Regions from separate parts of the Bradyrhizobium sp. MI1.10 genome, predicted to be linked through region 3. Evidence: predicted binding sites of a transcription regulator. Region 3 holds the regulator's gene; each other region holds the start of a gene.
The links. Region 3 encodes LexA, which represses DNA repair genes until DNA is damaged. Its sites were predicted from a motif close to TGTTCNNNNTGTGTTCNG; they were not measured.

Region 1 (8,756 bases), on a different contig from region 3:
GAAGTCGACCACCAGCGCACGCTTCGGAGTCGGGTTGAGGCCGAAGAAGATGTCGATCTTGTTGGACTGCAGGTCGAGCACCGAATTGCCCCAGGTGGTCTCGGTGATCTCGAGCTCGGCCTCCATGTCCTCGGCAAGCGCCTTGGCGATGTCGACGTAAAATCCCTTCCACTGGCCCGTCGAAAGATCCTTCATGTAATAGGGCGCGCCGCCGCCGACCGCGCCGATGCGCATCTTCTTGGTGCGGCGGATGCGGGCGAAGGTCGATTCATTGGAATCGGCGGTCTGCGCCACGGCCGGGGAGGCCAGCGTCGCCGCAGCCATCGCGCCAAGTCCGACAATCGATGCAACATCACGACGTGTAACCATTGGGATCAATCGCTTTTCTGTTGGAAGGGGTTCCGGCAGCGTTCTTACCAAGGCGCCTCCGGCAGTGAAAGCACAGCCTATCGGCTAGGCAGACCGGGAATTGCCCGGATGCTGGGCAAGCCACCATGAAGCCCAGCCTGTTCAAGCCGATACCCGCTTGCTTTCCGGTCCTTTTGGCCCCAAATAGGGACCGGGAGATTGGCGGTGGACGAGCCACTCGCCAACCGGGTCAGGTCCGGAAGGAAGCAGCCCTAACGAGGTCCGGATCGGGTCGCTCGTCAGTCTCCTACCTGTTTTTCCGAGCGAATTGCGCCGGCGGCTCGGGCCGCCAGCGCGCTCCTTTCCGCAAAGCCGGCCGAAAGACACTTCATTGCGGATCGACCGATGACCGACGCTGGCGCCCCTCCCAACCCTCACAGCGCCGGCCAGGCCAGCACGCCCTACCGGGTGCTGGCGCGGAAATACCGTCCTTCAAGCTTCGACGATCTGATCGGCCAGGAGGCCGTGGTCCGCACCGTCTCCAACGCGTTCGAGACCGGCCGCATTCCGCAGGCCTGGATTCTCACCGGCGTCCGCGGGGTCGGCAAGACCACCACCGCGCGCATCCTTGCCCGTGCGCTCAACTACGAGATGCCGGATGGCTCGGTGAAGGGCCCGACGGTCCAGATGCCGACGCTCGGCGTGCATTGTCAGGCGATCATGGAAAGCCGGCACATGGACGTGCTGGAGATGGACGCGGCCTCGCATACCGGCGTCGACGACGTTCGTCAGATCAATGACAGCGTCCGCTACGCGCCGGCCAGCGCCCGCTACAAGGTCTACATCATCGACGAAGTCCACATGCTGTCGACAGCGGCGTTCAACGCCTTCCTGAAGACGCTGGAGGAACCGCCGGAGCACGCCAAATTCGTGTTCGCCACGACGGAGATCCGCAAGGTTCCGGTGACCGTGCTGTCGCGCTGCCAGCGTTTTGACCTGCGCCGCGTCGAGGCCGACGTGCTGATGAAGCATCTCGCCAACATCGCGGCCAAGGAAAACGTCGAGATCGAGCCTGAAGCGCTCGGCATCATCGCGCGCGCCGCGGAAGGCTCGGTGCGCGATTCGCTCTCGCTGCTCGATCAGGCGATCGCGCATGCGGCGGGCACCGTGAAGGCCGATGCCGTCAGGCAGATGCTGGGGCTCGCCGACCGCACCCGTGTCATCGATCTTTTCGATTCTCTGGCGCGTGGCGACATCGCATCCGCGTTCAGGGAGTTCCGCGACCAATACGACGTCGGCGCCGATCCGATCGTCGTGCTCTCGGATCTCGCCGAATTCGTCAATTTCGTCACCCGCGTGAAGATCGTGCCGGCGACCGCCGACAACGTCGCCTATGGCGAGACCGAGCGTGTGCGCGCACGGGATTTCGCCTCGAAGATCTCGATGCGCGTGCTGTCGCGGATGTGGCAGATGCTGCTCAAGGGCATCACCGAGGTGCAGGCCGCGACGCGGCCCGCGGCTGCCGCCGAGATGGTGCTGGTGCGCATCGCCTATGTCGCCGACCTGCCGACGCCGGACGAAGCGATCAAGATGCTGGAGCAGAACGGCGGCGGTTCGCCGGTCGTGAGCGGCGGCGGTGCCACGCGCAGCGCGCCGGCCGGGCCGGTGGCGTCCGCGGCTCCAGTTCGCATTCCGACATCGTCGCCGTCCTCCTTCGGCGGCGGTGGTGCCCGTCCGCAGATGGCAACGCCCGCGCCGGATCCGCAAGCTGCCGCGCCCGTGTTGCGCGTCACGAGCTTCACCCAGCTCGTTGCGCTGGCCGGGCAGAAGCGCGACCTCCTGACCAAGGGCGCGCTCGAAGGCGACATGCGCCTCGTCCGTTTCGAGGAAGGCCGGCTGGAAGTCGCGCTCGAGCCCAACGCCTCCAAGACCATGATTTCCGATCTCGCGCGCAAGTTCGAGCTCTGGACCGGACGCCGCTGGACCGTGATCGTCTCCAACGAGCCGGGCCAGCCCACGCTGCGCTCGGTGAACCAGGCGGCCAAGCAGGAACATGCGCGCACCGCCGAGGCCGATCCGCGCGTGCGCGAGGTGCTGTCGCGTTTTCCGGGTGCGAAGGTCGTCGAGGTCCGCAGGCTTGCCCCCGAGGCGCCGGAATCCGATATTAATGCCGACTATGGCAGTGACGATCCGCCCGACGGTTCCGACGGCGACGATCTCTAGAGCCGATTTTCAAGGACAGCACCGATGGTCGATATATTCGGCATGATGAAGCAGGCGCAGCAGCTGCAATCCAAGATGCAGGAGATGCAGGATCAGCTCGCCAACGTCGAGGTCGAGGGCATCTCCGGCGGCGGTCTCGTCGCTGTGCGCATGACCGCGAAGATGGACGTCAAGGGCGTCAAGATCGATCCTTCGCTGATGAAGGCGGAAGAGCGCGAAGTGCTCGAGGATCTGCTCGTCACCGCGTTCGGCGAGGCCCGCCGCAAGGCGGAAGCCGCTATGCAGGAGAAGATGCAGTCGCTCACCGGCGGGCTCGGCCTGCCGCCGGGGCTGTCGGGGCTGTTCGGCCAGTAGGATGGGCGCTGTTGCGGGTCCTGAAATCGAGCGGCTGGTCCAGCTTCTCGCGCGGCTGCCGGGCCTCGGCCCGCGCTCGGCGCGGCGCGCCGCGCTGCATCTGATCAAGAAGCGCGAAGCGCTGATGATGCCGCTGTCCTCGGCCATGCAGGTCGCGCTCGAGAAGGTCCAGGTCTGCAAGACCTGCGGCAACATCGACACGCAAAGTCCCTGCACGGTCTGCACCGATCCGAGGCGCGATCCCTCGATCATCGTCGTCGTCGCCGACGTTGCCGATCTCTGGGCGCTGGAGCGGGCCAATGCCACTCAAGGGCGCTATCACGTGCTGGGCGCGACATTGTCGCCGCTCGACGGCGTCGGTCCGCAGGACCTCACCATCGAAGCGCTGGTGGCGCGCGCGCATGAGGCGCAGGTGCACGAGGTCATCCTGGCGCTGAATGCCACGGTCGACGGCCAGACCACGGCCCATTACATCACCGACCTGCTTCAGGACGCCAACGTAAAAGTAACCCGGCTCGCCCATGGTGTGCCGGTCGGCGGCGAGCTTGATTATCTCGATGAAGGCACGCTATCGGCCGCGATGCGGCAGCGTACCCTGTTCTAGCCATCCAGACTCACGGAACGGACGACATGACGAAACTTTTCGCCACACGATGGGCTTTGGTCGCGACGCTGACGATGCTGGCGACGCCGGCCATCTCCGCGCAGCAGGACGATGGGGCTCCGCCGCCGTCGAAGCCCGGCAAGCCGATCAATGCCGGCGAGGTGCTGTCGGGCGAGCTGAACACGATGAAAGTGCGCGACGTCAAGAACGTCGGCAAGCGGGTTGCGACCTACCAGATCACCTCCGAGCCGCGCCGCCTGCCGCCGCCGAGCGGGCTGTGCAATCTCGAGACCGGACCCGAAACCTTCCAGCTCGTTCCCAGCGGCGACGCCCAGGCCGCGCAGCTGAAGACGTTCGCCGGCAAGGAGATCTCGGTCAAGGTCGACGAGATCGCCTGCGCCAGCGATCCCGGCCAAATGAGCGAGGCCGTGATCACGAAGTGGAGCCTGATCAAGAAGCAGTAGCGGGGTGGGCGCGCTACCCTCTCCGTTCGTCATTGCGAGGAGCTCTTGCGACGAAGCAATCCAGATCGTGTCCGCGGCGGCAGTCTGGATTGCTTCGCTTCGCTCGCAATGACGAGGAGAGAGGGCAGTGTCAAACCCTCACCGGCCCCAGTGCATCAAAATGCCCGCGCTTCTGCAGCCAGGCCAGCAGCACCAGGCTCGGGATCGCCACCAGCATGCAGATCACGAAGAACAGCGGCCAGCCGGTGGTATCAGCCACGAAGCCGGCGCCTGACGAGAGATAGGTCCGCCCCACCGCGGCAAGCGCGGTGAGCAGCGCATACTGCGTCGCCGTGTGCAGCGGGTTCTGGCAGAGCGCCGAGAGATAGGCGACGAAGATCACCGTGCCGATGGCGCTGGTGAAGTTCTCACAAGTGATGGCGAAGGCGAGCGCCCATTGGCTGGTGCCGACGAAGGCGAGCCAGGAGAAGGAGAGGTTCGCGAGCGCCTGCACCACGCCGCCGATCCAGAGGCTGCTCGCGAGCGAATAGCGCCGGGCGACGAAGCCGCCGGCAAAGCCGCCGATCAGCGTCGCAGCGAGGCCCACACCTTTCACGATCGCGGCATAGTCGTTGCGGGAGAAGCCGAGGTCGATCACGAACGGCGCGGTCATCGTGCCGGAGAAGGCGTCGGTGAACTTGAACAGCACGACGAAGGCGAGTGCCGCAAGCGCGTCCTTGCGCGTCAGGAATTCCGAGAAGGCGCCGATCGCGGCGTGCAGCACGCGCGCGAACGCGGTTTGCGTCTGCGTCGCGGCTTCCGCCCGCACCGACTGCTCGGGTTCGGTCGCGATCAGCGCCGTGATCGTCCCGATCAGCACCATCGCCGCCATCACCACATAACCCCACATCCAGGCGGACGTGCGGGTGATGCCGGTGCTCTCGAAGCCCGACACAATGAACAGCGCGCCGGCGGTCGAGACCAGCATGCCGATGCGATAGGCCGCGACATAGGATGCCATGCCGGCGGCCTGCTCGCTTTCCGGCAGGCTCTCGACGCGGAAGGCATCGACCACGATGTCCTGCGTCGACGAGGCCGTCGCCACCAGCAATGCGCCGAGCGCGACATAGAACGGCGAGCGCGCGGGATCGGTCAGCGCCAGCAGCAGGATCGCGACGATCAGCAGCAATTGCGAGAACAGCAGCCAGCCGCGGCGCCGCCCGAACGCGCGCGTGAACAGCGGCACATGCATCGCATCGACCAGCGGCGCCCACAGGAATTTCAGCGTGTAGGGCGTGCCGACCAGCGCAAACAGCCCGATGGTCTTGAGATCGACGCCGGATTCCCGCATCCACACCAGCAGCGTCGAGCCCGACAACGCCAGCGGCAGCCCGGACGAGAAGCCGAGGAACAGCACGATCAGCACCCGCGGTTGCAGGTAAACGGCAAGGCTGTCACGCCAGGAGGTGGGGGTCGTATCGGGCGTGGCGGGGGAGGTCGCGTCGGGTGCGGTCATGGGTGGGTGTTAGCAGATTCTGGCCGCCACAAGTGAGGTGTCGCTCCTGCCGGCCAAAGAGGAGGTGTCGTCGCCCGGCTTGACCCGGCGACCCAGTATTCCAGAGGCCGGCATTATGGGGGGCCAGCAATCCCCGAATAGAGATCGTTCCAATCCGGATTGTCTTTCTCGATCAACGCGATCTTCCAATCGCGCTTCCACTTCTTCAGCCGCTTCTCCCGTTCGATCGCATTCTCGGGGTCGTCGAACTGCTCGAAGTAAACGAGCTTCACGACATCGTAGTCTTTCGTGAAGCTCTCGATCAGTTTCAACTTGTGCTCTGCCACCCGGCGGATGAGATCGTTCGTTACGCCAATATAAAGCGTGCCACCCATCTTGCTGGCGAGAATGTAGACGTAGTAGCAGCGAGCGCCCATCTGCCGCCTCTGGGATACTGGGTCGGCCGGTCAAGCCGGGCGACGACAGCGAGATTGAGGCGGCAGGTTACCGCATCTCAGCGTAGAATCACTCCCCAGCCTGGAGCTTCCTCGGGAACAGTTCGGCAGCGCCGGTGGCCACGAGATGCGGGGCTTCGGGCGCATCGGTCTTGCTGAAATCGAGCTCTTCGATGCGCCCGGCGCGCTTCTCGATCTTGTCGGCGGAGATCAGGATCTGGCGGACGTCTTCGTTGGCGTCGGCAAAGTGTTTCTGCAATTTCAGCACGCGCTCGCGCAGGCGGCCGAGATCGTCGCCGAGCTTGATCACCTCGGTCTGGATCTGGTCGGCGGCATCGCGCATGCGCGCGTCCTTCATGATCTGCTGCATCACCTGGATCGCGAGCATCAAGAGCGACGGCGACACCAGCACGACGCGGGCGCGATACGCCTTCTGGATCACGTCGTCGAAACCGTCGTGAATTTCGGCGTAGACCGATTCCGACGGCACGAACATCAGCGCCATTTCCTGGGTCTCGCCGGCGACGAGATATTTTTCGGCGATGTCGCTGACGTGCTTCATCACGTCGCCGCGCAGCCGCTGCGTGGCGATCCGCTTTTCCTCATCGGTGCGCGCATCATGCAGCGCGGTCATCGCTTCCAGCGGAAATTTCGCGTCGATGCAGAGCGGCCGCTGGTCGGGCAGGAACACGACGCAGTCCGGACGCTTGCCGGTCGAGAGCGTGAACTGGAACTCGTAGGCGCCCTTCGGCAGACCGTCCTGGACGATCGCCTCCATTCGCGCCTGACCGAAGGCGCCGCGCGACTGCTTGTTGGCGAGCACGTCGCGCAGGGTCGTCACCTGCGTGGTGAGGTCGGTGAGGTTCTTGTGCGCGCTGTCGATGATGCCGAGCCGCTCGTGCAGCGCGCGCAGGCTCTCCATGGTGTTGCGGGTGGTGTGCTCCATGGATTGACCGACCCGGTGGGTCACCGAATCCAGCCGCTCGTTGACCGCGCGTGCCATGTCTGCCTGGCGGCCGGCCAGCGTCTGGGTCATGGCATCGACCCGCCCCGAAGCCTCGCTCTGGGCATGCAGCATCTGGCTGATGCGCTCCTCGAGTTCGTCGGCGCGGATCGCGTTGGCCATCGCGAGTTCCGCGCCGCGCCGCCCCGAGCGTGCAATCACCACGGCGATGACCGCCAGCAGGATGAGGACCAGCGCGCCGAAGCCGATCAGCGCGTCCACCGTGCGCACCGGCCAGTCGCCAGCCGTGAAAATGATCTCGTTCATGCCTGCCCTTCTAGCCGATTCGCACTGTGGCACGAACGAATAGCGAACATTTCGAGGTAATGCCCTGCTAATTTTGGTGGTTAACGAAACCTGAAGTTTTATGGTTAGGGGAGGGTTAACGGGGTTCCTGGCCGCATTGACCGCGTCCGGCGCCCGGCTTAAATCGCGGCCATGGCCCTCAGAGAAATCATCATCCTGCCCGACAAGCAGCTGCGTCTGGTCTCCAAGCCGATCGAGAAGGTCACGCCGGAGATCCGCAAGCTTGCCGACGACATGTTCGAGACCATGTACGACGCGCCCGGCATCGGGCTCGCGGCGATCCAGATCGCGCAGCCGTTGCGGCTGATCACCATGGACCTCGCCAAGCCCGACCAGGACGGCGAGACCAAGCCCGAGCCGCGCGTCTTCATCAATCCGGAAATCATCGCCTCCTCCGAGGACCTGTCGGTCTACGAGGAAGGCTGCCTGTCGATCCCCGAATATTACGAGGAGGTCGAGCGTCCCGCGAAGGTGCGGGTGCGCTACATCGATCTGGACGGCAAGGTGCATGAGGAGGACGCCGAAGGCCTCTACGCCACCTGCATCCAGCACGAGATCGACCATCTCAATGGCGTGCTGTTCGTCGACTATCTGTCAAAGCTCAAGCGCGACCGCGTGCTGAAGAAATTCGAGAAAGCCGCCAAGCGCGGCGAGTGAGTAAGGTTTAGTGCTGCCTCACACTCCCCTGCGCTCCCTCCCCCCTTGTGGGGGAGGGCGGGGGAGAGGGATAGCCCAGACGGAAGTCTCTCCGTCATCTGAATCAGGTGCGTGCCGCGAAACCTCAAACCGAGAGAGCGCGTCGTGTGGCACCCCTCTCCCTAACCCTCCCCCACAAGGGGGGAGGGAACGTACCGAGTTCTTGTCATGCCACTCCGCCTGATCTTCATGGGCACGCCCGATTTCTCCGTGCCGACGCTGCTCGAGCTCGTCGCGCATGGCCACGAGATCGCGGCCGTGTATACGCGCGCGCCGAAGCCCGGCGGCCGGCGCGGCCTGCAATTGCAGCCGACCCCGGTGGAAGAGGCCGCGCGAAAGCTCGGCGTGCCCGTGCTGACGCCGAAGACTTTGAAAACGCCGGAGGCGCTGGAAGAATTTCGCGCCTTCGACGCCGATGCGGCCGTCGTCGTCGCCTACGGCATGATCCTGCCGCAGGCGATCCTCGATGCGCCAAAGCTCGGCTGCTACAATCTGCACGCTTCGCTGCTGCCGCGCTGGCGCGGTGCCGCTCCCATCAACCGCGCGATCATGGCCGGCGATGCCGAGAGCGGCGTGATGGTGATGAAGATGGATGTTGGCCTCGACACCGGCGACGTCGCCATGGCGGAACGGCTCGCGATCACGGACAATATGACCGCGCTCGATCTGCACGATCGTCTGGCCCGGCTCGGTGCCGATCTGATGGTGCGCGCCATGGCCGCGCTCGACCGCGGCGGACTTCAGCTCAAGCAGCAGAGCGAGGATGGCGTCACCTACGCCGCCAAGATCGACAAGGCCGAAGCGCGGATCGACTGGACCAGGCCCGCGC
Region 2 (11,086 bases), on a different contig from region 3:
CGCGCGCCTCCTGGCTGGCGACGAACTCGTCGAACGGGATCGGGCGGTTGCGCGTCCAAATTCCGCCCGGCGAGCGGAAGTCGGGGATGCCGCATTCGGTCGAGATGCCGGCGCCGGTGAACGGCACGATCCGTTTGGCTTCGGCGATCATGTCGCCGAGACGCTCGACGCCGCTGCGAAGATCCGATGCAATCAACGCGGCCTCCCGTTTTGCTTTGCCGATTGGTTTGGCCGATTGGTTCTGCTGATCGGTTGGTGATTTGTTTTTGCGCTAGCTGCAACATGCGCAAGCGACAAGATTATTGACGCTGTTATCCACTGCCGCGCAAGGCACGGTCGGCAATTTTTTCCGACCCTCGCTTATCACAATCCTGCAATGCCTCCTCCCCATTGACGCCCCAATCAGAAGCGCCAATGCATGTGTTGACGCGACTCAACGTGATTGCGGCGGCAGTGCTTGAGTTCAGTAGGACACATACTCACGTGCAGAGGGGATTTGACATGACCGAGGACGAACAACGCAAAATCCGCGAACGCGAAGAGATCGCCGCCCGTGTCGCCGCCTTCCGTGCCACGCAGGAAAAATTCAAGCGCGAACGTGAAGAGTATTTCGTGTCGACGCTCGACAACGCGCGCAAGGTGGAACGGCCCTCGCTCTGGCCGTAACGACACCAGATCACCGAGCATGAAAAAAGCCCGGAGCATTGCTCCGGGCTTTTCATTTGTTCAGGCGTTACCAGTGACGGTAATAATGGTGGCGGCGGTAGTACGGTCCATCGCCGTAATAGGCGTACGGACCGGGGCCGTAAGCATAGGCCGGGCCGCCATAGTAGCCATAACCCGGGCCGTAGCCGTAGCCATAGCCGTAAGGATGCGACGCGGCGACGGCGCCCGCGGTGATGGCGCCGGCGGCGAGGCCGAATGCGAGGCCCGGACCGATACCGCGGCCGCGCGCCTCGGCGGGCGCAGGCGCCGCAACCGCGGTCAGGCCGACGGCTGCAACGGTAGCCAGAACTGCCAGTGTCTTCCTCATCATGAATCTCCTCCTTCGTATCTCGGATGGACAACGCCGGCGCGTTGCGATGGTTGCGCGCAAGCTTGTGGAACCGAGCTCGGAATAAATCCGGCCACGCATGGAACAGGCGCGCGTTCCGCGAATTGTTTGTGCAAGTGCGGATGCCTCTGCCATCCGGTTGAGGCAACAGCACGAAGACCCCGTCAGCATCACCAATGCTGGCGGGGTTTTCAGTTTCACGGACAGCAAATTGGCAACGCAGCCCAATTGCTGCCAGCGGGGAGCGCCTAGGAGGCTAAAGTGCCGATATCCACGCTGCTGGCCCGTATCCGGAGGCTCGTTCCCAAATCCGGCGATCAGCATTACGACGAGATCGTCCGCAGTTTCGGTGTCGGCACGCTGCGCCCGCCATCGACGCCGATGAGCGACGGCGAACTGGCGCGGGCTATTGCCGAGTTCCTTAAGGAGCAGCCGTCGAGCGAGTCCGTAGGCGTCCTCGGCCGGCGGCTCGACCCCACCACCCCGCTTTGAGGCGCGGCGCCTTCTTGTCCGGGAACATGCGCTTCGCGCGCACGTTGGCGTAGCCTTCAGGGAGAAAAGAGGCCGACATGCCCGTTTGGCTCGAAGTCCTGCTCAACCTGTCCGGCTATGCCGGCTTCGTGGCGCTCGCCTCGCGGGGCACCGCCTGCCCAGGCAATTGCGCCGACCATCAGATCTCCGGCGAGGACCGTTAATTCGTGTGCGGTGGCTGGCCCGCCGTGCGCATCAGCCTGTCGGCTTTGACCGCGACACGCGTCTCCTCGAGCTGTGGCCGCAGCGAGACGCTGATCACCACGAAAGCCAGACAGAACAGCGTGCCGACGATGGCAACGCGCCGATAGGTGTGGCGGTCGCCCTGATAAAAGCTCGGTTCTGAAAAAGGTGTCATGAATTCGTTCTTGGCAAAATTGCTTGTTGGCAAAGTCGTTTCCAGACGTCGCCAGACACACCTATCCCAAGCAGCGGCAAGCGCAATGCGATCGCGCTTTTAACCTAACCGAATACGGTTATCGGCTTCGCGGCAAGCTTCCGTTAGGAGTGCGCGAAGCGTCTCCAGAAGTCGGCGAGCCGCCTCAAGCCCGCGCGAAAGCCGAGGCTGCGGAGCTTCTGGCGATCCGCCATCCGGCTTTGTTCCAGCTTCGCCCGCCTTTCGTTCTCGAAGAGCGAATCGGAATCGCAGAAATCGACGCGAAGCAAATCTTAACATTTCGTTTGCACACAAACGAGCGCAGTCGCCAACGATCGCGCACTCACATCGCGTCTTGGGATTTCGACCGCGGCGACACCTGCGGCACCGACGGCCTGCCTTTGCGCAAGCGCGGATGCCGATCATACCAAAACACTTTCGCGATCTCGGCGAACATCTCAAGAAACCAGCACGCATCCATGTCGCGTCTCCTTCGCCTGATCTCGTAGCGAGGACACGCGGGAGGGACCGTGCGAAGCATCACGCTGGCTTGGTTTGGAAGCGCGTGTCCCGCATCGACACAGAAGGCACGGCTTGTTCTGCATCCGACTCCATTTCGTTCGCAAGGAACGAATCGGAGTCGAGAAATCAGCGCAAAACGATTCCTAACGATCGGTGAAGGTGGGGGAAGATGGCCCGTTATCATCAACGTAGTGCGACGCTCATCACGCCGCTCGCTTCGCCGTGCCCTTCCCCGACAGATCTTTCTCCGAAAAGCATTCGAGGATCTGGATGCGGAGTTCTTCCGCGGCCGGGCCGTCGAGTTTCCTGAGTTGATTCCAGAGCCTGATCACTTCGCGTTGTTTCTCGACAGTCATGGGCACCTCCAAATCAATGTCGCTGCCAAAAGGGATGCCCCACTAGAACAAAATAAGAACAAAAAGTCCAGCCCCTCCCCGCAAAATTCGCCGGCCACATCGCCTCAGGCTTCCGCGCGCCGCCGCGGTTGCTTTTTGGGTTTTCAACCTTAAGTGCGAGAACGCGGCCGGCGGCCAGGCGCTGAAATCCCATCGTCGCCAGCCAAGAAGACCCCATGCGAAAGCGCGGGGTTTTTCTTTTGGGGAACGCGCCATCGCCCTCCCCGTTAGTCATTCCGGAGCGAGGGACCGTGACCAGAAAATTCTACGCCGTCGAGGTGGTGCGTCAGATCGAGGAGACCGTGGAGATCATGGTCGAAGCGCCGGACCGGACCGCCGCACATGATGCAGCGCTCGCGCACCTGAAGGCGCGCGGCTCCGAATATCAGTGGCTCAATCCCAAATGCGATCTCGTCGTCTGGCGCGAGCGCAAGGTCGATACGCCGGCGATCATCGACGTGTCCGTGTCGCCGGACTAGCGGCCGGAACGAATTTTCCCGTCTCACGTTATCAAGCCGAATTCAGTGGTGCTGGCGGCACGTCGCGACGCGGGCGGCCAGCTTGAAGAACCCCGGTCCCTAAGCCCGGGGTTTTTCTTTAAGGCGGTCGCCATCCAAGCGGTGGCCCGAACAGCAAAGCAGCCACCCGGGCGTTACGCCGGGTGGCTGCTTTGAGAACTGTCGACGCTCGCCTCTTAGACCATCGCAGTCAGACCGGCAGATTGTCGGTCATCCCAGGCGGCACTTCGCCTTGCTTGGTCCGCTCGGCGAGAAGCTCCTTTTCGGCCTCGTACCAGAAGGTGTCCATCGTGCCCGCAGGCTCGCCGGCCTCTTTCCAGAGGTGATAGGCCCGATTTCGAATCTCTACTTCGCTGAGACCAGTCATGTGATTTCTCCCTCTCGGAAGCAAAGCCTGACGATCGCCCAGAGTTCCTTATTGGTTCAGCACAAGCAAGCAGTCATTGCAGCACTCCGCGGCAGCACTCCGCAAAAAGGAGCCGCCGCAACGAAAATGCGAACCCTTAGCGAGCCCTTAGACGGAGTCCTTGGCCACCTTCAGCGGCGAGGCCTTCACCGACTTGCTCGCCGGTTTCGCCGCGAACTGCATCGGCTCCTTGGTGAAGGGATTGACGCCCATGCGGGCTTCTGTCGCCGGCTTGTTCACCACCGACATCTTCACGAAGCCGGGAATGACGAACTCGCCGGACTCGTTGAGCTCCTTGTAGCCAACGGTCGCCATGTACTCGATGACCGACTTCACGTCGTTCTTCGACAGCTGCGTGCCCTCGGCAATTGCATCAATCAACTGAGTCTTGGTCATCTTCGCCATGTCTGAATTTCCTTCTGTGCGCGCGAGCAGGCTTTGCTCAGGACGCGGTCCAACCGCGCAACGCGCTTCTGATTCATGCCAACTTTCATGAAGTGACGGGGCTTAGAACCCATCGACGCCCAAAACGCAAGCAGGGGTTCTGCGGGGGGCCGGACGCCGTGGGAACGATGCCGCAGCCTTCGCCGTTTTCGCGTTGAACCATTTTCTCCCGGAGGCGTCTAACTCTTTGAAGTCCCCAAGCTTCACCCCCATCGGAGAGCCCCGCTTCCCCCAGGCGGGGCTTTCGCCTTTTCGGGGACCTGGCCGCGCAAAGCCGATCAGGCTGGCCCCCGAGGTCTGCGCCCGGGCCACACCGGTGACCGTCACAAGGCAGGTTCTCTTTTCCGGCCATCTCCTGCATAATGCGGCATGGCAAAAACAAAAGTGACCTTCAAAACCGTCCGCATTGCAGACAACGACTGGAAAATCCTGGCGGATTACCCGGACAGCGAACAGCGCGAAATCAAGGGCTTCACCAGCAAGGCAGACGCCGACGACTGGATCAACGGCGACCGCAAGATCGCGTGGCTCCGCTCCCAGGGATACGCCAAGTAAAGCGCGCATAAGTCACGCGTGTATCGCGTGACGCCCGTATGGGTACGAGGCGCGCTTCGTCCCTCCCCGCTCCAGATGTCCTTCCCGTGCCGGCGCATCGCCGAGCAGGCGGCAACGCCCGCGCGTCTATCGGCCTGACGGGGGCGCCTGGTCGATAAACCTGTGGCTGGGCATAGGCCGTTGAGACTTCAGTAACCTAACGCCTCCAAGCTCCTCTCAGTATCGTTGCGTTGGAGTACCCCAAAGTGTTGGATTTTAACGAGCTGCGTGAACTCGCGGCCGATGTTCGCGTGTTCGTCGAAATTGCCGAAGACAAGGCCGAAGCGCTTCGGGCCGTCATCACGGCTTATGACGTGGTGCTCGCGATCTTCCCGTCCGGAGAGGGCATGGGCCTCCACGTCATCAAGGGCGGCGAGATCCTGGACCGGATTGCAAACTCACGAACCCATGCGAGCTACAGCCACACGGCCATTGCGGTTCCCGACCTGGAGCATGCGGAAGTGCTCAAGCACCTGACGGGCCCGACCGACCAGCGGCTTGCGGCGTAGGGCGTTTTCAAGTTCGCGCGAAGAAAACGCGTCACAACAATCCGGAGCGGTTCTGAGTCAATCAGAACCGAAAGTACCCTCGTTGCAGACGAGAATTTTTGCACTCCGGAACACCTTGTTTTAGGAACACGGTTTCTGCGCTCCCGTTGGCCCACACAACCAACCAGGAGTTTGAGATGAAGAAGCTCGTCATTGCGACCGCCGCCCTCGGCCTCATGTGCGGCTCCGCCTTTGCGCAGAACCAGACCGGCCCCGCCGCGCAGACCGACAACATGCAGAAGCCCGGTATGACCAACACGGACAAGGGCACGATGAGGAGCGGCACCACCGGCATGAGCCATGACGGCATGGGCAAGGGCGGAATGGTGAGGCCCGACGCCTCCGGCCAAGGCGGCTCCGGCCCCGGCAGCGACCAGGGCGGCACCAGGACCCGCAGCAACATGAAGTAAGCCGGTTTCCTGTACGGCTTGCTTCCCGGCCGCGTCGCTTCCCACAAGGCGGCGCGGCCATTTCATGACCCATCATGACGCGGATCTTTTTGGAACCTGTCGCCAATGCACGCCTCACAATCGTGCGCGCACCGGAACGGTCAGGTCTCGCCGCGAGTTGCCCCATCTCCAGCAAGGGAGATCGTCATGAGCGTTGAAGGTAAAGTGAAGGAAGGCGCCGGATTCATCAAAGAAGAGATGAACGAACACGGCAAATCCCGCGAGAGCCAGAAGAAGGCCCAGGAAGGTCGCGACTTGCGCAACGAAGGCCGGATCGAAGACGGCAAGCCGCCAAAGACGACCAAGCCCGGCACCGGTCACTAGGGCGTCTCGCGCGAAGCGAATATCGGTCGCGATAATTCTCTGGCCAGATTTTCGAGAACCGCCTCCGGCAATCGGGGGCGGTTTTTCGATTCACGCGCCGTCGCGTGCGGGACTCTCGCACATGAAGAAACATGTGGCTGGAAGCTCGACTGCGGCCATCCTTCGAGACGCCCGCCTGCGGCGGGCCCTCAGGATGAGGAATGAGTAGGCGGCAGCACTTCAACGGAGACGGATGCAGCTGAGCCTCATCCTGAGGGGGCCGCGAAGCGGTCGTCTCGAAGGATGAGGCGCTTGCTCAGGCGCCGCTGAGAAGCACCCGCATAGCAGGGCAACGCCGTCAATGGTCGTGCCTTCGATGACAGGCTCAGCAAAATGTATCCGCCTTGAGATGCATGTCTCATCGCCAGCGCATCCAGCAGCCATTCTATCGCATCAGCGCAACTGTTCCTTAATGGGTTTCTCGCCTAGATTGCGTATCAATAAACGTGGCGGGGCTTGGTGCGGATCTTCGCGGGTATACAGGCGATGCGCGGGGTCGCTGCGCTGTCGGTGGTCTGCGGACACGCAATCAGTGCGCGACCCGATAGGGTCGGCCCCGAGCTCGCCGAGGGCGCGCTGACGATTCTCGCGAGCGGCGTCGACATCTTCTTCGTGATCTCCGGCTTCATCATCGCGACCACGGCGACGGCACAACACAACCCGCTGGATTTCGCTTTCAGACGGGCGCTCCGAATTTTTCCGCTCTATTGGCTGGTGTTGCTGGCGGCGTTTATCAGCTCTTCCTGGATCGCGCTGGCGCCGGGCGACCGCCCCGCTCTCGACCTCGGAACCATCTTCGCATGGACATATCCGAATTGGTACCTCGGGCCGGCGTGGTCGCTGGCTTTCGAACTGCACTTCTATGTCGCCGTCGCGGTCGTCTTGGCGATCAAGCCGGACCGGCTGTTCGAGATCTTGTTCGCTGGATTCGGCCTGGTCATTCTTGCTCTCGTCTTCGGCCTTGAGTTCGGGATCTACTTTCATCCGCTGGTGCTGGAATTCGGTGCCGGCGTTGTCATCGCCTATCTCCAGAGAAGCGGACGATTGCGCTTTTCGCGCCACTTCCCAGCCGTTTCCGCGGGCCTGTTCGTGGCCGGCTGGTACTGGATTTTCGTGCACGGCGCGATCGACGCGCAGTTCGCGCGCGTCCTGACCTATGGCGTAGGTGCGGGATTGCTGATCCATGCTGTGATCGCTGTCGAGACCGAAGGACGATCCTTCTCACCGATCCTGCAATGGCTCGGCAAGATTTCGTACGCGCTGTATATCGTCCATTATCTGGTGGTGAAATGGATCGCCAGCTTTGACGGACTGTGGCGTCTGTCGATCGTCGGGACAATCATCGCCGGCATCCTGCTCTCCATCGGTCTCGCCGCCGCCTTGCATGTCGCGGTTGAGGCACCGATCCTCGATTGGGGGCGCAAGGCAAGTCGCAAGATAGGTCTCATGCGCAGACGCCGATCGCTGCCGGCCGTTCCGTGATCATCTCCCGACGCTGAATCGGGGCAAGTGCGGCCCTTGCTGCGTCATGGGTCAGCCACGAACAAATAAGGAACAAAAGGCGTCAGCCGGCATTGAACCTGAAAAGGAGAGATCGCCGTGACTGACAACAAGATGGCGGACAACACCCAAAAGGATCCGAAGGATTGGGTCTCCGGCGACGACCCGATGACCGGTGCCCAGGAATCTTACCTCAAGACCCTCGCCGAGCAGGCCCACAAGGAGCTGCCCAAGAAGGATCTGACCAAGGCAGAGGCCTCAGAGCTAATCGATACGATGCGGCAGAAGGCCGGGCTCGAGAAGTAGATATCTGGCATCACCGTCATTGTCAGGTCACTTCGGCGAACCGCGAATTGCCAGCTTGACGACCGTGAGGACGACGAAGGCGGGCGCCCCGTAAACGATGGCATTCACGGCCCAAGTGATGGCGATGCCCAGGAAAACGGAACTGCCGACAGCTCCCCAGAAAAGATAAGCTGCGGATATGCCCGGCATCTCCCATGCCATCACAGCGATGGAGTAGTCGGTGAGCTGCTCCATGACGAGCAGCACCGTCGAGACGGGCGCCCCGATTGCCAGTGCGGGGATGAGAACGGATTTCATTGTCTTCAAAGGCCCAACAGCCCCATCAGTATCGGAATCATAAAAAAGGCTGCCAGGCCGAGGAGGCCTCCTACGGCAACCTTCACCCAACGCCGTTGGATTTTCGGCTCGAGCCATGTCGCCAGTTTGACCCAGAGCGCATACGCCCATCCAGCAACAATCGAGCGGATAAGTGCGAACAGAAGCTCGCCTAGAATATTGGCCATGGCGGTTAGTCGCGTCATCTCCGCGAGGAGTTCATCTGCCAACGGCTAAACAAGCCTGTCCACCCGTGAGTGAGGTGGCCAAATTCCGCGGTTTTGGATCACCGTTCTGAGGGCCCGGTTAGCGCTGTGGAGGTGCTTCGCGTGAAGGGGCTCGTCTTCTAGCGCTTGATCTTCTGCGCACTCCCGCTCTTGCACATAGCAAGACTATTCCAGCGGCGCGCAGAGGCATCGGCACCGTCACCGTTGAAACCGCCCTTCGCTTCCTCGGCTTTGCAGCAGGCTTGCGAGAAGCCAGCCTGCAGGCAGAGCGTCATGCTGCCCGCAGCCTTTGCCGTGTCCGGAGCCGCACACCACGGCGCCACGAGTGAAGCAACCAAAAGTGCCGTTCTAAAACGCATCAATATCTCCCGGGAGCTTGCAATTGAGTCCCCCTTCGGTCGACCGGCGCGACGCCCCGACCTCCAGCGACCTGAAGAGTCTCCAACGATCGACTATCTGGAAAGTTGAGCGTTCTGACAACAGCGCCTTGTAGCTTTGTTTACGGCGGCTATTGTACAGGCGCTTCATTGGGAGATTTCATGAAAACAATTATCGCTGTTTCCGCATTGCTGCTGTCAACAATCGGCGCCCACGCCGCCTCGAACAGCACCCCTCATGCGCTCGATTGCATGGCAAAGAACGGCTTCACGCGTGACATGTGGGTTGCGAAGCGAGCCGGGACCAACGCCCAGGTTCAGTCCTACATCGCCTGCCGCGACGGCATCTCGGTTGAGAAGGCCAGAGCTGTCGGTAAGAAGGACGGCAACTTCGATACCTGGACGCCCAAGCGTTGAGTCATCACGGGGCCCGTCTTCCTTGGAGGCTGGGCTTAGGCCTCGAACGAACTGGCGCGCTGCCCATGTGACTCTAAAATTGCGGTGACGGTGCAGTCCAGCCCTTTCACCGGGATCATCGTGTCTCACTTGAGGCGCAGTCCAGCATTGCCATCGCAATTCATGCCCGTAGTTCGCGCGCTCGGCACGGCATCGTGACTGCTGACATCAGGGTGGCAGCAGCGGTGTGCGACGAGCCCCGCGATGCCGCTCAAATCTGCGGTCAACCAAAGGACATGCCATGAAGTTCGCCTCCACTCGCCTGATCGCCTCCGACATCAACATCATGGTCTCGTTCTATGAAATGGTCACCGGAGTTTCCGCCGAATGGCTCGCGCCGGTGTTCGCCAAGATCGTAACGCCGGGCGCCAACCTGGCAATCGGCGCTGCCGAGACGGTCGCGCTCTGGCAAGAAAACAGTGCCGAGCCCGGCGCAAACCGCACCGCCGTGATCGAGTTTCAGGTTGAAGACATCGATGCGGAGTATGAGCGCCTGAAAGACAAGGTCACCCTGGTTCATGAGCTGAAAACGATGCCATGGGGCAACAAGACGTTCCAGTTTCGTGACCCCGAAGGCACCGCAGTATCGCTCTTCATGCCGCCGATCGAGCAGGCCGGAAAGCGCCTCGCGGCGCAATAGGCCGCGGCAGCAGACCGGCCCGCATACGTTGCCGGTGGCGCGTGTGCGGCACTGGATTTGCGGTGAAAGTGCATTGAAGTCGCCGGCTGATTTGCTTCATCAGCGGGCTTCACCCTCACGCACACGTGCACCCACCCTTTGCCCCTCCCCCCAATTTCCTGCTATCTCCTTCTCCGCCGTCTCGGCCCAAAGCAAAACCCCATCCGTTCAAGGGAGCAACAACCATGCGATACCTCCACACCATGCTGCGCGTGCGCAATCTCGATGTCGCGCTGAAGTTTTACCAGGATGCGCTGGGGCTGACGGAGGTGCGGCGCATCGAGAACGACAAGGGGCGTTTCACGCTGGTGTTCCTGTGCTCGTCGGACGATCTTGAGGCGCTGAAGAAGCAGCCGCAGACTCGCGGTGCGCCGCTGGTCGAGCTCACCTGGAATTGGGACGAGGAAAAATATGGCGAAGATCGCTTCTTCGGCCATCTCGCCTATGAGGTCGACGACATCTACGCCACCTGCGAGAAGCTGATGAAGGCCGGCGTCACCATCAACCGTCCGCCGCGCGACGGCAACATGGCCTTCGTCCGCTCGCCGGATTTGCACTCGATCGAGATCTTGCAGAAGGGTGACCCGAAGCCGCCGCAGGAGCCGTGGTCGTCGATGCCGAACACCGGCCATTGGTAGGCTCGCCGCTGGAACAAGCCCGTGCCAGCAGCGTTCTCTCTTCGACAATGCAATTGGAGGAGGACGCGATGGGACGCGGAATTTTGTTGTGGATGCTGGGTGTGCCGATCCCGGTGATCATCTTGCTATGGCTGTTCTTCGGCCGCTGATCGCCTGACCAACTTGACCCTGCACGAAAGCTCCGCCTCAGGCGGAGCTTTTTGCATGCGGACCTTTTGCATGAGAGGATCGGCGCAATCGCGCGTCGCTCGCCGCAGTGGATTCCGCTATCACCCGCGCTTGTCGGGTGGAGCGCACGCGTCGTCCGGGACTGACGCTGCCGAAGCACCCCGGATTGCGCTTCGTTCCATCCGGGCTACGACACCAAGAAAAGCTTGGGGAGGATGAT
Region 3 (11,086 bases):
GCCGTCAGCTCGATCACGGTCGCGGCGCCATGCATGTGCTGCCCGAGATCGTCGATGCCGTGAACGGCCGCGCCAAGATCATGGTCGATGGCGGCGTCTGTCGCGGCACCGACATCGTCAAGGCGATCGCGGCGGGTGCCGACCTGGTCGGCATCGGCCGGCTACAATGCTGGGCGCTGGCGGCGGCCGGCGAATCCGGCGTGGCGCGCATGCTGGAGCTGCTCGAGGACGAAGTGCTGCGCTGCCTCGGCCTCTTGGGTGCAACGTCGTTCGCCGAGCTCGACAAATCCTGCCTGCACCAGGCGACCGCAACCAACGCGCCGAGTGTGTTCAGCGCGTTTCCGCTGTTCGACCACGAGCCATATCGATACTGAGTGAAAGGATGCAGGTGACATCGCTCTCTCCCGGCAGCGCGGATGCGCTCCTGTTCGATCTCGGCCGCGTGGTGCTCGATATCGATTTCTCCAGGGCAATCGCCTGCTGGGCGGGACATGCCGGCTGCAAGCCCGAAGCCATTGTAGCGCGCTATGTGCGGGACAGCGAAGCCTATCGGTTGCACGAGATGGGGAAGATCAGCGATGAGGATTATTTCGCCTCATTGCGAGCCTCGCTCGGAATCGGCATTTCGGACGCGCAGTTCCTGGAAGGCTGGAACGCGATCTTCGCCGGCGAAATGCCTGACATCGCCGAGCTGCTGCCGCGGGCAGCGAAGCAGATGCCGCTCTACGCTTTCTCCAACACCAACCGGCCGCACGTGGACCATTTCTCGAGGGAATATGCCGACCTCCTCGGCCATTTCCGCGAGCTGTATTTGTCGTCCAGCATCGGCTTGCGCAAACCGGATGCGGAGGCCTTCGACCACGTCGTTGCGGCGATCGGCGTGCCCGCCGGGCGCATCGTGTTCTTCGATGATCTTGCCGAAAACATCGAGGGAGCGCGGGCGCGCGGCTTGACGGCGGTGCATGTGACCTCGCCGCGTGACGTCGGGAACGCATTGAAGGCATTGGGCATTTGACGAGGAGTCGGTGTCGCGAAACCCACGGCGGCACCGCCCGCCGGGACCAATTTTGAGAAATTGAGGAACCCGATCACTTTGTGCATTTTTGTACAGAGTTCCGGGAACGGAATACCGCCTTCCGGACTCTTAGAGTCCGTTGGGACTTCTACGGACGGATGCATCATCGTGCTGGGCAAAACCTACCTCACCAAGCAGGCCTCTCTTCTTCTTGAATTCGCCAGGACAACTTCAGATTCGGACCTTTCCGCCAAGCTTGTGAGCAAGGCCGCCGACCTGAAATCCCAGGCCGATCCGCTGCCCGACAAAGACCAGGGAGCCAAGGCGCCCGACGTAACTCCCGGGCAGGCAGGGAGCTGATCGATGCAGCCCGGGGCGCTCGTCGTTCTCGCCTTGCCGTGATTTTCCTTGCCGTGATTTTCGTCGCTTCCATGGCCGCTCTCCTGCCGATTTGTCAGGTTCTTCGCATCATGCCGCGACGCGCTTGATCCTGCCTTCCGGAACAATGTGAAGCGGCGGGATGACTGTGCCCGCTCAGCGGTTTTTGCCTCTGCGCCCGCGCTCGGCTAGAAGACGTGCGGAACATTCGCCCGAACGTGCCGAGCAGGAGTTTTCGCCGTGGCCTTGATGCCGGTTTCCGACGCGCTTGCCGCGGTGCTGGCGGGTGCAGAGCCGCTGCCGGAAGAAATGATTTCCCTCGACGAGGCCCATCATCGCGTGCTCGCGCGTGACCTCGCGGCGCGGCGCACGCAGCCGCCGCAGGCGATGTCGGCGATGGACGGCTACGCGGTGCGCGCGGCCGATGCCGCGACGATCGATTCGGAGCTCACCGTGGTCGGCGAAGTCGCGGCGGGCCGACCGTTCGCCGGGACGATCGGCGCCGGCGAGGCCGTACGGATCTTCACCGGCGGCGTCGTTCCCGGTGGCGCGGACGCCGTCGTGATCCAGGAGGACACGGTCGCAGCCGGCAAGCGGATCATGATCAAGGAAGCCGCGATCGCCGGTCGGCACATCCGCCCCGCCGGCGTCGATTTCCGCGAGGGTGACGTGCTCCTGCGCAAGGGAAGCCGTGTCACCGAGCGCGACCTCGCGCTCGCTGCCGGGATGAATCATCCGCACCTTGTCGTTTTCAGGCGTCCAAAGGTCGCGATTCTCGCCACCGGCGACGAGCTGGTGATGCCAGGCACCACGCCAGGCCACGGCCAGATCGTCTATTCCAACGGCTACGCCCTGCACGCGCTCGCCCGCAGCGAAGGCGCCGAGACGATCGACCTCGGTATTGCCGCCGACACGCTGGAGGCGACCACCGCCGGCATCCGCCGCGCCCGCGAGAGCGGCGCCGACATCCTGATCACGACCGGCGGCGCATCGGTCGGCGACCACGATCTGGTCCAGCAGGCACTGCGGGACGAAGGCATCGCGATGGCGTTCTGGAAGATCGCGATGCGGCCAGGCAAGCCGATGATGCACGGGCGACTCGGCGCAATGGGTGTGATCGGCCTGCCGGGCAATCCCGTGTCGTCCTACGTGTGCGCTTTCCTGTTCATGGTGCCGCTGATTCGCGCCCTGTCGGGCCGTTCAGTGATTCACCATCGCCGCGAACGCGCCGTGCTCGGCCGCGGCGTCGGCGCCAACGACCAGCGCGAGGACTATCTGCGCGCGCATCTGGAGGAGCGTGACGATGGCACACGCGTCGTTCTTCCCGTCAATCATCAGGACTCTTCGCTGCTTGCGAATCTCGCTGCAGCACAGGTACTTCTCGTGCGCGCACCATTCGCGCCGAAGGCCGAAGCCGGCACGGCTTGCGAAGTGTTGCGGCTCCCCGTCTGAGCACCCCGCAACGCGCGTTCCGCGAACTTTGCTCTGTTCACGGTAAATTAAGCAGTTGCGGAACATGTATCGAACATATAGTGTCCGTTCATGATTTGTTTCGAGCATGTAGCGGCTTATTGCCGAATTCTGCGTCTCGGAATCGGACGACATCAACCGGGGGACTTTGGTCGAGATGTTAACGCGCAAACAATACGAGCTTCTGCGGTTCATCAGTGAACGTCTGAAGGAAAGCGGCGTGCCGCCCTCCTTCGACGAGATGAAGGATGCGCTCGATCTGCGCTCGAAGTCGGGCATCCATCGCCTGATCACGGCGCTCGAGGAGCGTGGCTTCATCCGACGCCTGCCCAACCGCGCCCGTGCGATTGAAGTCATCAAGCTGCCGGAGCTCCAGGCAGCCGCCGGCAGCCGCCGCGGCTTCACCCCCAGCGTCATCGAGGGCAATCTCGGCAAGGTGCGTGCGGGCTCCAGCCTGCCCGCGGACGAGGGCGAACGCCCCGTGGCGGTACCGGTGATGGGCCGCATCGCGGCCGGCACGCCGATCGAGGCGTTGCAGACACGCAGCCACACCATCAGCGTACCGCCCGACATGCTCGGCTCGGGCGAACATTACGCGCTGGAAGTGCGCGGTGATTCCATGGTTGATGCCGGCATCCTTGACGGCGACATGGCGCTGATTCAGCGCAACGAGAGCGCCGATACCGGCGACATCGTGGTGGCGCTGATCGACGACGAGGAAGCGACGCTGAAGCGCTTCCGCCGTCGCGGCGCCTCGATCGCGCTCGAGCCCGCCAACGCTGCCTATGAGGTCCGCATCCTGCCGCCCAATCGGGTGAAGATTCAGGGCAAGCTGATCGGGCTTTACCGGAAGTACTGATACCGGACGTACTTGATACCTGGAGAAGTTGGCGCCTCGCGCGCTTCCGATCGGCATCGCCGGTCAGAGATTGGAGCGGATCATCGTCCGCTCCGGCTGGATAGTCTTTCTGGTTCTGCACAGACTATCCGGCCCCTGCTCCGGCGCTGGCTACTCGCGACGCCCAAGAAGCAGCACCGAAACAGCACCGCTTCGCGGCTCGAGTGTGCGAGGAAACAGCGAGCAGCGATCGAGGTCGTTGCACCAGCCGGCAATATTCGCGCATGCGCCTCCCGAATGCATCGCAACTCTCTTTGTTCCTATTGAATTCGGGAAAGATAATGTGATCGCGGCTTGCGGAAACCAGCCGCAGATTTGCCCACAACCGAGCAGAGCTTTCGTGCTTCAACTCTGATAGAGGCCTGCGCCTCGATAAGAGACGTGGGTTGCTATCCCAGCATGAGGAGCACCCGATGTGTGACTACAGCCTGCATGCCGTCGCGTCGCGCCCCGCCGAAGTCGGCGAGACGATCGTCACGACAAATTTCCGCGGCACCTCGACGCGCGGCTTCGCCTCCGCAGCCGATCCGTCTGTTGCCGTCTGCCTGCTGCCGGGAACGGAGCTCGCCTTCGCAGACGACGTCCGCTACGACAATCGCTGGATCTGGACGCGGACCATCAATTCCCGCGTGGGCAAGTTCGGCAAGATCGATCCGCACGTTCCCGACCGCCATCATGACGCGATCGAATTCCCCGACGGCAAATTTGTGCTGGTGACGCAGCTCGTCGAAGGCCAGCGCGCGACCGTGCTGCAACTGCCTGTGACCCAGTCGGTCATCGAGCGCGAGCACAAGGCGCAGATCATCGCCGACAGGCAGCCGACCGTCACGCACCTGCCGATCGGCTGAAACAGCCGCCCTCCGGCTACGAGGTCGGAGGTCAGGATTGAATTGCCATCGCCGGCCGTGGCCGGCGAGATGGTGTGGTTTGCGCCAGCGAATCCGAGCGGACGCACCGACCCGCTGCGTTGCTCCGCACCATCAGATCAATCGTCGGCCTGCAAGTCGGTCTCCGCCGGCGTTGCGTCCTTGATGCGGGGCGCGGTCGCCTTCGGCGCAAGGCTGCCGTCGAAATCACCCTCGCCGGCGCCGACCGGCAACCAGGGGCGGCTCGTGCCTCTCGCCCTCACCGCCTGAACCACAAATCCGTCACCACGCTGCGTCAGCGCCAGTGCGCTCTGGCTGGCGAGCCGCTGCCGATCGACCACCATCGCCGCGCAATCGGGCGGCGCGGGACGCGTCGTCACCACCAGCGCGGCCCGACTGCAATCGTCGGCGAGAGCGTCGACCCGCAGTGCCAGCGCGACCAGCCTCCCGTCGATCAGTGGCGTCACGCAGCCGGATTCGTCACAGGACACGCCATCAGCCAGCGAGGCTCTGCCGGCATCGCGCGGATCGGCGTCGGCAGCGAGCCATTCCTTGAGCAGAAAGCTGTCCTTGCTGGTCCTGATCAGGTGCAGATATCCGTCCTTGCCCCGCACCGCGACGCTCGCGCCATCCCCGGCGATCAGGATGTCGGGCTGCCGCGCCGACAGTCCCCACAGGATCGCTGCCAGCAGCACCAGGGCGCCGGACCAGCGCAGCGGCGTCCGCAACAAGCCCAGCACGATGATTCCCAGGCTCGCCGCGATCAGCGGCCCGATCCCGAACGCCGCGATGCGGCCGACGGCACCCGGCAATGCTGCGACCCAGCGCGAGACCGCGACCATCCAGTCGATGCCGATCCCCATCAGCCACCAGAACACGCTGTCCAGCCCGAACGGTGCAGCAAGCAGCCCCAACAGCCCCGCCGGCATCACCAGCGCCGAGACCACCGGCATCGCGCCGAGATTGGCGAGCACGCCGAACGGCGTGACACGGTGGAAGTGGAAAGCGGCGTAGGGTGTGGTCGCAAGTCCCGCAATCAGCGAAGCCATGAACAGCATCGCGATCTCGCGGCCGCCCCACATCGCAATGCGTGCAGTCGCCGAATGGTCCGGCGAGGCAAACAAATTCGGCATGCCGATCTGCACCAGCGCCACCAGCCCGAGCGTTGCTGCAAACGACATCTGGAAGCTCGGATGCACCAGCGCTTCCGGCGCGACCGCGAGCACGATCAGCGCGGCGACAGCAAGCGTGCGGAAGGTGATGGCGCGGCGATCGACCATCACCGCGATCAGCACTACCGCGGTCATGAAGAACGACCTTTGCGTCGCGACCTCCGCGCCTGACAGCAGCAGGTAGAACGCAGCGGCGACCAGCGCGGCGGCGGCCGACCATTTCTTGATGGCGAAGCCGGCCGCCAGTCTGGGGATCAGAGCGAGCAGCGCGCGCACCGCGAAGAACACGACACCGGCAACGACCGCCATGTGATAACCGGAGATCGAGAGCACGTGGCCGAGGCCGGAGATGAACATCGCGTCGTTGACGGGCGTGGTGATCGCATCGCGCCGCCCGGTGAGCAGCGCGGTCGCGATCGCCCGGTTGTCGCCGTCGAGCGTCGCCCGGATGCGGGCATCGATCGCATCGCGCAGGCCTTGCATGAAGGCCGCGTAACGCAGCCGCAAGCCGGCGGTCTCAGGCGGCGCCGCCACCGTGATTGCGCCCATCGCGAAGCCGGAGGCGCCGATGCCCTGGAAGAACATGTCACGCGAAAAGTCGTAGCTGCCGGGCCGCACCGGCGCGAGCGGCGGCATCAGCCGCGCCTTCAGCTGAACGAAACTGCCGACCTCCGGCGCCGTGCCCTTGCGGACCGACAGGCGCACGCGCTCGAGCCTGACGTCGCTGCGCTGCGCCTCCATCGCGGTGACGCGCAGCACGAACCTGTCGGTACGCTCGCGGATGTCGCGGGCTTCGACGAAGCCCGACAACGATACCGAATAGAGCGACTTTGCCAGCACCGGGTGAGCGATGCGCGCCGTCTTCCAGGTCGCGACGGCAAAGCCGGCCGCGACCGCCGCGATCATGATGGCCGGGGCGAACAGCCGGCTCCGCCGCAACAGAGCCGCGCCAAGCAGGAGCGCGATGGCGGTCGTGGCTACGACCCACAGCACAGGTTCGTGATCTGCCGAGAAATAAAGCGCGATGCCGCAGCCAAACGCCACGGGCACCCACGGCAACAGCCGCCCGGCGCCAGCCTCGGCGCGCAGCCACGCGTCTCGGCCAGCGATGTCCAGAGGTCGAGGCCTGCAGGCGCGAGGCCGCCCGCGGACGCGGCGCGGCCCGCGGGCCACGTCCCCGCGATCCCCTGCGACCGTACCGGCCGGCCCGGCTCCGCCATTCCCTGCACTCGATGATACGCAACGAAGGCCGAAGCTACCGGAACGTGCAGGCGGGCGGATAGCGGTACGGATCAGGAACGAAAGGGCGCGACCGCTACTTTTCCTCTTCCATCGTCACCGCGACATCCGCCTTGGCCGACAGCCGGACCTTGTTGCCCTCGATGTCCGCGACGAGGCCCTTGTCGATGAAGTGATGATGCCCCTTGTGGCTGCCCTCGCCGCTGTCCTTCTTGGTCAGCTTGATGCGATTGCCTTCGACCTTGTCAACGGTGCCGATATGGACGCCGTCGGCGCCGATGACTTCCATGTGCTCTGCGATGTTCTGCATGGTGGGCTCCTTGTTGGACCCAGCCCAACGCGTGGGGCGCACGTTCGTTCTCTCTCGCGAGAATGACAATGCCGTGTGCCCCGCTGGTCAGATCAGCGGCGCCTGCGAGGAAGCATGGTGATTGACGATCTTCCAGTCGCCATCCTCGCGCACGATGACCCAGCTCATCTTGACCGAGAAATCGGGGCTTTCGCCGGGGAGATCGAACGAGATGGTTGCGGCCATATTGATGAGATCAGGAGCTGCCTGCGCCGCATACACCTCGGAGAAGACCGCGCTCGGCTTGCGCCAGCGCGGCAGGCCGTTGAAATAGTCTGCGACGCCATCCCTGCCCCGATAGAGCTTTGGGTTGGAGCCGAAGAAGAAGGCGTTCTTCGAATACAGAGACGAGAGTGCCGCGGCGTCGAGCGTTGCGAAGCCGGCGCTCCATTTGGCGATGATGGCGGAAACGACGGCGTCGGCTTCGCTGGTCATGGTCGTCCTCAGCCCTTGGCGACTTCCTTCGCGAACGTGTCGCGCAGACCGATGGTGCGCGAAAACACCGGCTTGCCCGGCGTCGAGTCCTTGTCGCGCACGAAATAGCCTTGGCGCTCGAACTGCATTACCTCGGTCGAATTGCCTTCCGCGACCGATGCCTCGACGCGCGCATCAGCGAGAATTTCGAGCGACTGCGGATTGAGGTCGGCCGCGAAATTCGAGGCGTCCGGGCTCGGGTTGGCAAACAGCTGGTTGTAGATGCGGATTTCCGCGGGCACGGATGTCGCCGCCGACAGCCAGTGCATGGTGGCCTTGACCTTGCGGCCATCGGGCGCGTTACCGCCTTTGGTCGCGGGATCGTAGGTGCAGCGCAGCTCCACCACCTCGCCGGCATCGTTCTTGATCACGCCGGTGCATTTGACGAAATAGGCGTAGCGCAGCCGCACCTCGTTGCCTGGCGACAGACGGAAGAACTTCTTCGGCGGGTTCTCCATGAAGTCGTCCTGCTCGATGTAGAGCTCACGGCCGAACGTGACCTTCCGGGTGCCGGCAGAGGGATCGTCCGGATGGTTGATCGCCTCGAGCTCCTCGGTCTGCCCTTCCGGATAATTCTCGATCACGACTTTTAGCGGCTTCAGCACCGCCATCCGCCGCTGTGACGTCCGGTTCAGCTCCTCGCGAATGCAGAACTCGAACATGCCGACGTCGACGACGCTGTTGGCTTTCGCCACGCCAATGCGCTTGACGAATTCGCGAAGGGCGGCCGGCGGCACGCCGCGGCGGCGCATGCCCGCCATCGTCGGCATGCGCGGATCGTCCCAGCCCGCGACATGGCCCTCGCGGACGAGCTGGGTCAGCACGCGCTTGGACAGCAGCGTGTAGGTCAGGTTCAGCCGCGCGAATTCGTACTGGTGCGGCTTCGATGGCACCGGCAGCTTCTCGATGAACCAGTCGTAGAGCGGCCGGTGGTCCTCGAATTCCAGGGTGCAGATCGAGTGCGTGATACCCTCGATCGCGTCCGACTGGCCGTGCGCATAGTCGTAGCTCGGATAGATGCTCCACTTGGTCCCGGTGCGCGGATGGTGCGCATGCAGGATGCGGTACAGCACGGGGTCGCGCAGATTGATGTTGCCCGCACCCATGTCGATCTTGGCCCGCAGCACGCGCGCCCCATTCGGGAATTCGCCCGCCTTCATGCGGCGGAACAGGTCGAGGTTTTCATCCACGGTGCGATCGCGAAAGGGCGAGTTCTTGCCGGGCTCGGTCAGCGTGCCGCGCGCAAGACGGATCTCCTCCTGGGTCTGGTCGTCGACATAGGCGAGCCCGTCTCGGATCAGCTGCTCCGCCCATTCATAGAGGCGGTCGAAATAGTCCGAGGCGAAGAACAGGTTCTTGCCCCAGTCGAAGCCGAGCCAGCGCACGTCTGCCTGGATGGAATCGATATATTCCTGCTCTTCCTTGACCGGGTTGGTGTCGTCGAAGCGCAGATGGCAGCGGCCCGGAAACTCCTGGGCGATGCCGAAATTGAGCGCGATCGACTTGGCGTGGCCGATATGGAGATAGCCGTTCGGCTCCGGCGGGAACCGGGTCACGATCTCCTTGTATTTGGCCTGATCGAGGTCGGCCTGGATGATGTCACGAATGAAATCGCGCCCAACCTCGTTCGCCACCGGTTCTGTCATTACGAAAATCCTGTAGGGAAATCAGCGGCCCTTCTGCCAAATTCGAGCCCCTAGGCCAAGCCCCATGCCCACCGTCCGGTCAAACTTCGGCGATTCTGGCACGCACGCGCTCGATGAAGGCAGCCCGGGATGCCAAGGTGGAGCGATCCATATCGTAGTGCGCCAAATAGAACGACCGAACGCCGGATCCACACATCGGTTTCAGTGCCCTAAGCAACACCTTGCGGCCGGGGTCTTGCATGACGATCCGGCTCAACCACCACGGTGAGCCGTAGCTCGTCACAACGCCGAACAGGCGGATGTTGGTCAGCAGCGGCTTGATGCGCCCACCCTTCAGATCGTGGGCGAACGCCGTACCCGGCGCCCAGACCCGGTCGAAATAGCCCTTGAGCATGGCAGGCATCGAAAACCACCAATGCGGAAAGCAGAAGATAATGCCGTCGACGCGCCGTACGTGCTCGATGAGGCTCGCCACCGCGTCCTCTGCATAGGGGCCGTGATAGTAGCTGCGCCGCTCCGCCTCGGTCATCTCCGGGGAAAACCCCTCGCGGTAAAGGTCAGTCGCGATCACTTCGTGTCGAGTTTTCAGCGTCTCGACGATGGTATGGAACAGTGCATGGTTGTAACTGTCCGCGAGCGGATGGCTATGAACGACCTGGATTAGCATTGGCACAATCTCCCGCGCCTATGATACACGGTCGCCAATCAGCCACCTCCCTTATCCCGCGCGGTCAATGAACACCTCTCCCGTCGTCACCCGCTTTGCTCCCTCGCCGACCGGCTTCCTCCATATCGGGGGCGCGCGCACGGCCCTGTTCAACTGGCTCTATGCGAAGAAGCACGGCGGCAAGATGCTGCTCCGGATCGAGGATACCGACCGGGAGCGCTCCACCGAGGCGGCGATCGGCGCCATCCTCGACGGCCTGAAATGGCTGGAGCTCGGCTGGGATGGCGATGTCATCTACCAGTTCAGCCGCGCCGCCCGCCACCGCGAAGTCGCCGAGCAGCTGCTCGCCGAGGGCAAGGCCTATCGCTGCTACGCCACCGCCGAGGAGCTCACCGCGATGCGCGAGAAGGCGCGCGCAGAGGGGCGCACCCGCCTCTATGACGGCCTGTGGCGCGACCGCGATCCGGCGACGGCCCCAACCGACGTGAAGCCGACCATCCGGCTCCGCGCGCCCCAGACCGGCGAAACCGTGATCGAAGACCAGGTCCAGGGTCGCGTGGTCTGGCAGAACGAAAACCTCGACGATCTCGTCCTGCTGCGCGGCGATGGCAACCCGACCTACATGCTCGCAGTGGTGGTCGACGACCACGACATGGGCGTCACCCATGTCATCCGCGGCGACGACCATTTGATCAACGCGGCCCGCCAAAAGCAGATCTACGACGCGATGGGCTGGACGCTGCCGAGCATGTCTCACATCCCCCTGATCCATGGCCCGGACGGTTCGAAGCTCTCCAAGAGGCACGGCGCGCTCGGCGTCGATGCCTACCGCGCCATGGGATACCTCCCGGCCGCGCTCCGCAACTATCTCGTCCGGCTCGGCTGGAGCCATGGCGACCAGGAAATCTTCTC

Region 1: AC0L3K_RS29490 (DNA recombination protein RmuC) is a predicted target of LexA. The motif match lies at 7,224-7,241, and genes of this name have one in related genera.
Region 2: AC0L3K_RS08185 (DUF3072 domain-containing protein) is a predicted target of LexA. The motif match lies at 7,740-7,757, and genes of this name have one in related genera.

Annotation. Positions count from the first base shown of each region.
Region 1 covers NZ_JBVVPN010000034.1:72,258-81,013, reverse strand. Annotated here, with positions in the region: gene AC0L3K_RS29530 (transporter substrate-binding domain-containing protein) at 1-369, opposite strand, end outside; RNA gene ffs (signal recognition particle sRNA small type) at 563-659, shown strand; gene AC0L3K_RS29520 (DNA polymerase III subunit gamma/tau) at 754-2,571, shown strand; gene AC0L3K_RS29515 (YbaB/EbfC family nucleoid-associated protein) at 2,596-2,925, shown strand; gene recR (recombination mediator RecR) at 2,927-3,529, shown strand; gene AC0L3K_RS29505 (hypothetical protein) at 3,556-3,993, shown strand; gene AC0L3K_RS29500 (AmpG family muropeptide MFS transporter) at 4,124-5,488, opposite strand; gene AC0L3K_RS29495 (GIY-YIG nuclease family protein) at 5,602-5,904, opposite strand; gene AC0L3K_RS29490 (DNA recombination protein RmuC) at 5,993-7,192, opposite strand; gene def (peptide deformylase) at 7,364-7,888, shown strand; gene fmt (methionyl-tRNA formyltransferase) at 8,096-8,756, shown strand, end outside.
Region 2 covers NZ_JBVVPN010000006.1:2,284-13,369, forward strand. Annotated here, with positions in the region: gene AC0L3K_RS08105 (SIR2 family NAD-dependent protein deacylase) at 1-196, opposite strand, end outside; gene AC0L3K_RS08110 (hypothetical protein) at 502-666, shown strand; gene AC0L3K_RS08115 (hypothetical protein) at 734-1,033, opposite strand; gene AC0L3K_RS08120 (hypothetical protein) at 1,316-1,546, shown strand; gene AC0L3K_RS08125 (hypothetical protein) at 1,624-1,749, shown strand; gene AC0L3K_RS08130 (hypothetical protein) at 1,746-1,943, opposite strand; gene AC0L3K_RS08135 (hypothetical protein) at 1,967-2,470, shown strand; gene AC0L3K_RS08140 (hypothetical protein) at 2,687-2,839, opposite strand; gene AC0L3K_RS08145 (hypothetical protein) at 3,130-3,357, shown strand; gene AC0L3K_RS08150 (DUF2934 domain-containing protein) at 3,587-3,763, opposite strand; gene AC0L3K_RS08155 (HU family DNA-binding protein) at 3,911-4,207, opposite strand; gene AC0L3K_RS08160 (hypothetical protein) at 4,616-4,801, shown strand; gene AC0L3K_RS08165 (hypothetical protein) at 5,047-5,349, shown strand; gene AC0L3K_RS08170 (hypothetical protein) at 5,526-5,798, shown strand; gene AC0L3K_RS08175 (hypothetical protein) at 5,985-6,161, shown strand; gene AC0L3K_RS08180 (acyltransferase family protein) at 6,660-7,682, shown strand; gene AC0L3K_RS08185 (DUF3072 domain-containing protein) at 7,815-8,006, shown strand; gene AC0L3K_RS08190 (hypothetical protein) at 8,034-8,303, opposite strand; gene AC0L3K_RS08195 (hypothetical protein) at 8,309-8,551, opposite strand; gene AC0L3K_RS08200 (hypothetical protein) at 8,668-8,907, opposite strand; gene AC0L3K_RS08205 (hypothetical protein) at 9,088-9,342, shown strand; gene AC0L3K_RS08210 (VOC family protein) at 9,623-10,021, shown strand; gene AC0L3K_RS08215 (VOC family protein) at 10,246-10,698, shown strand; gene AC0L3K_RS08220 (hypothetical protein) at 10,665-10,847, shown strand.
Region 3 covers NZ_JBVVPN010000002.1:256,704-267,789, reverse strand. Annotated here, with positions in the region: gene AC0L3K_RS03375 (alpha-hydroxy acid oxidase) at 1-374, shown strand, start outside; gene AC0L3K_RS03370 (HAD family hydrolase) at 383-1,015, shown strand; gene AC0L3K_RS03365 (hypothetical protein) at 1,184-1,375, shown strand; gene AC0L3K_RS03360 (molybdopterin molybdotransferase MoeA) at 1,634-2,845, shown strand; gene lexA (transcriptional repressor LexA) at 3,021-3,722, shown strand; gene AC0L3K_RS03350 (hypothetical protein) at 4,175-4,609, shown strand; partial or broken gene AC0L3K_RS03345 (ComEC/Rec2 family competence protein) at 4,747-7,019, opposite strand; gene AC0L3K_RS03340 (DUF2171 domain-containing protein) at 7,115-7,348, opposite strand; gene AC0L3K_RS03335 (YybH family protein) at 7,436-7,822, opposite strand; gene AC0L3K_RS03330 (glutamine--tRNA ligase/YqeY domain fusion protein) at 7,831-9,507, opposite strand; gene AC0L3K_RS03325 (NAD(P)H-dependent oxidoreductase) at 9,587-10,174, opposite strand; gene gltX (glutamate--tRNA ligase) at 10,242-11,086, shown strand, end outside.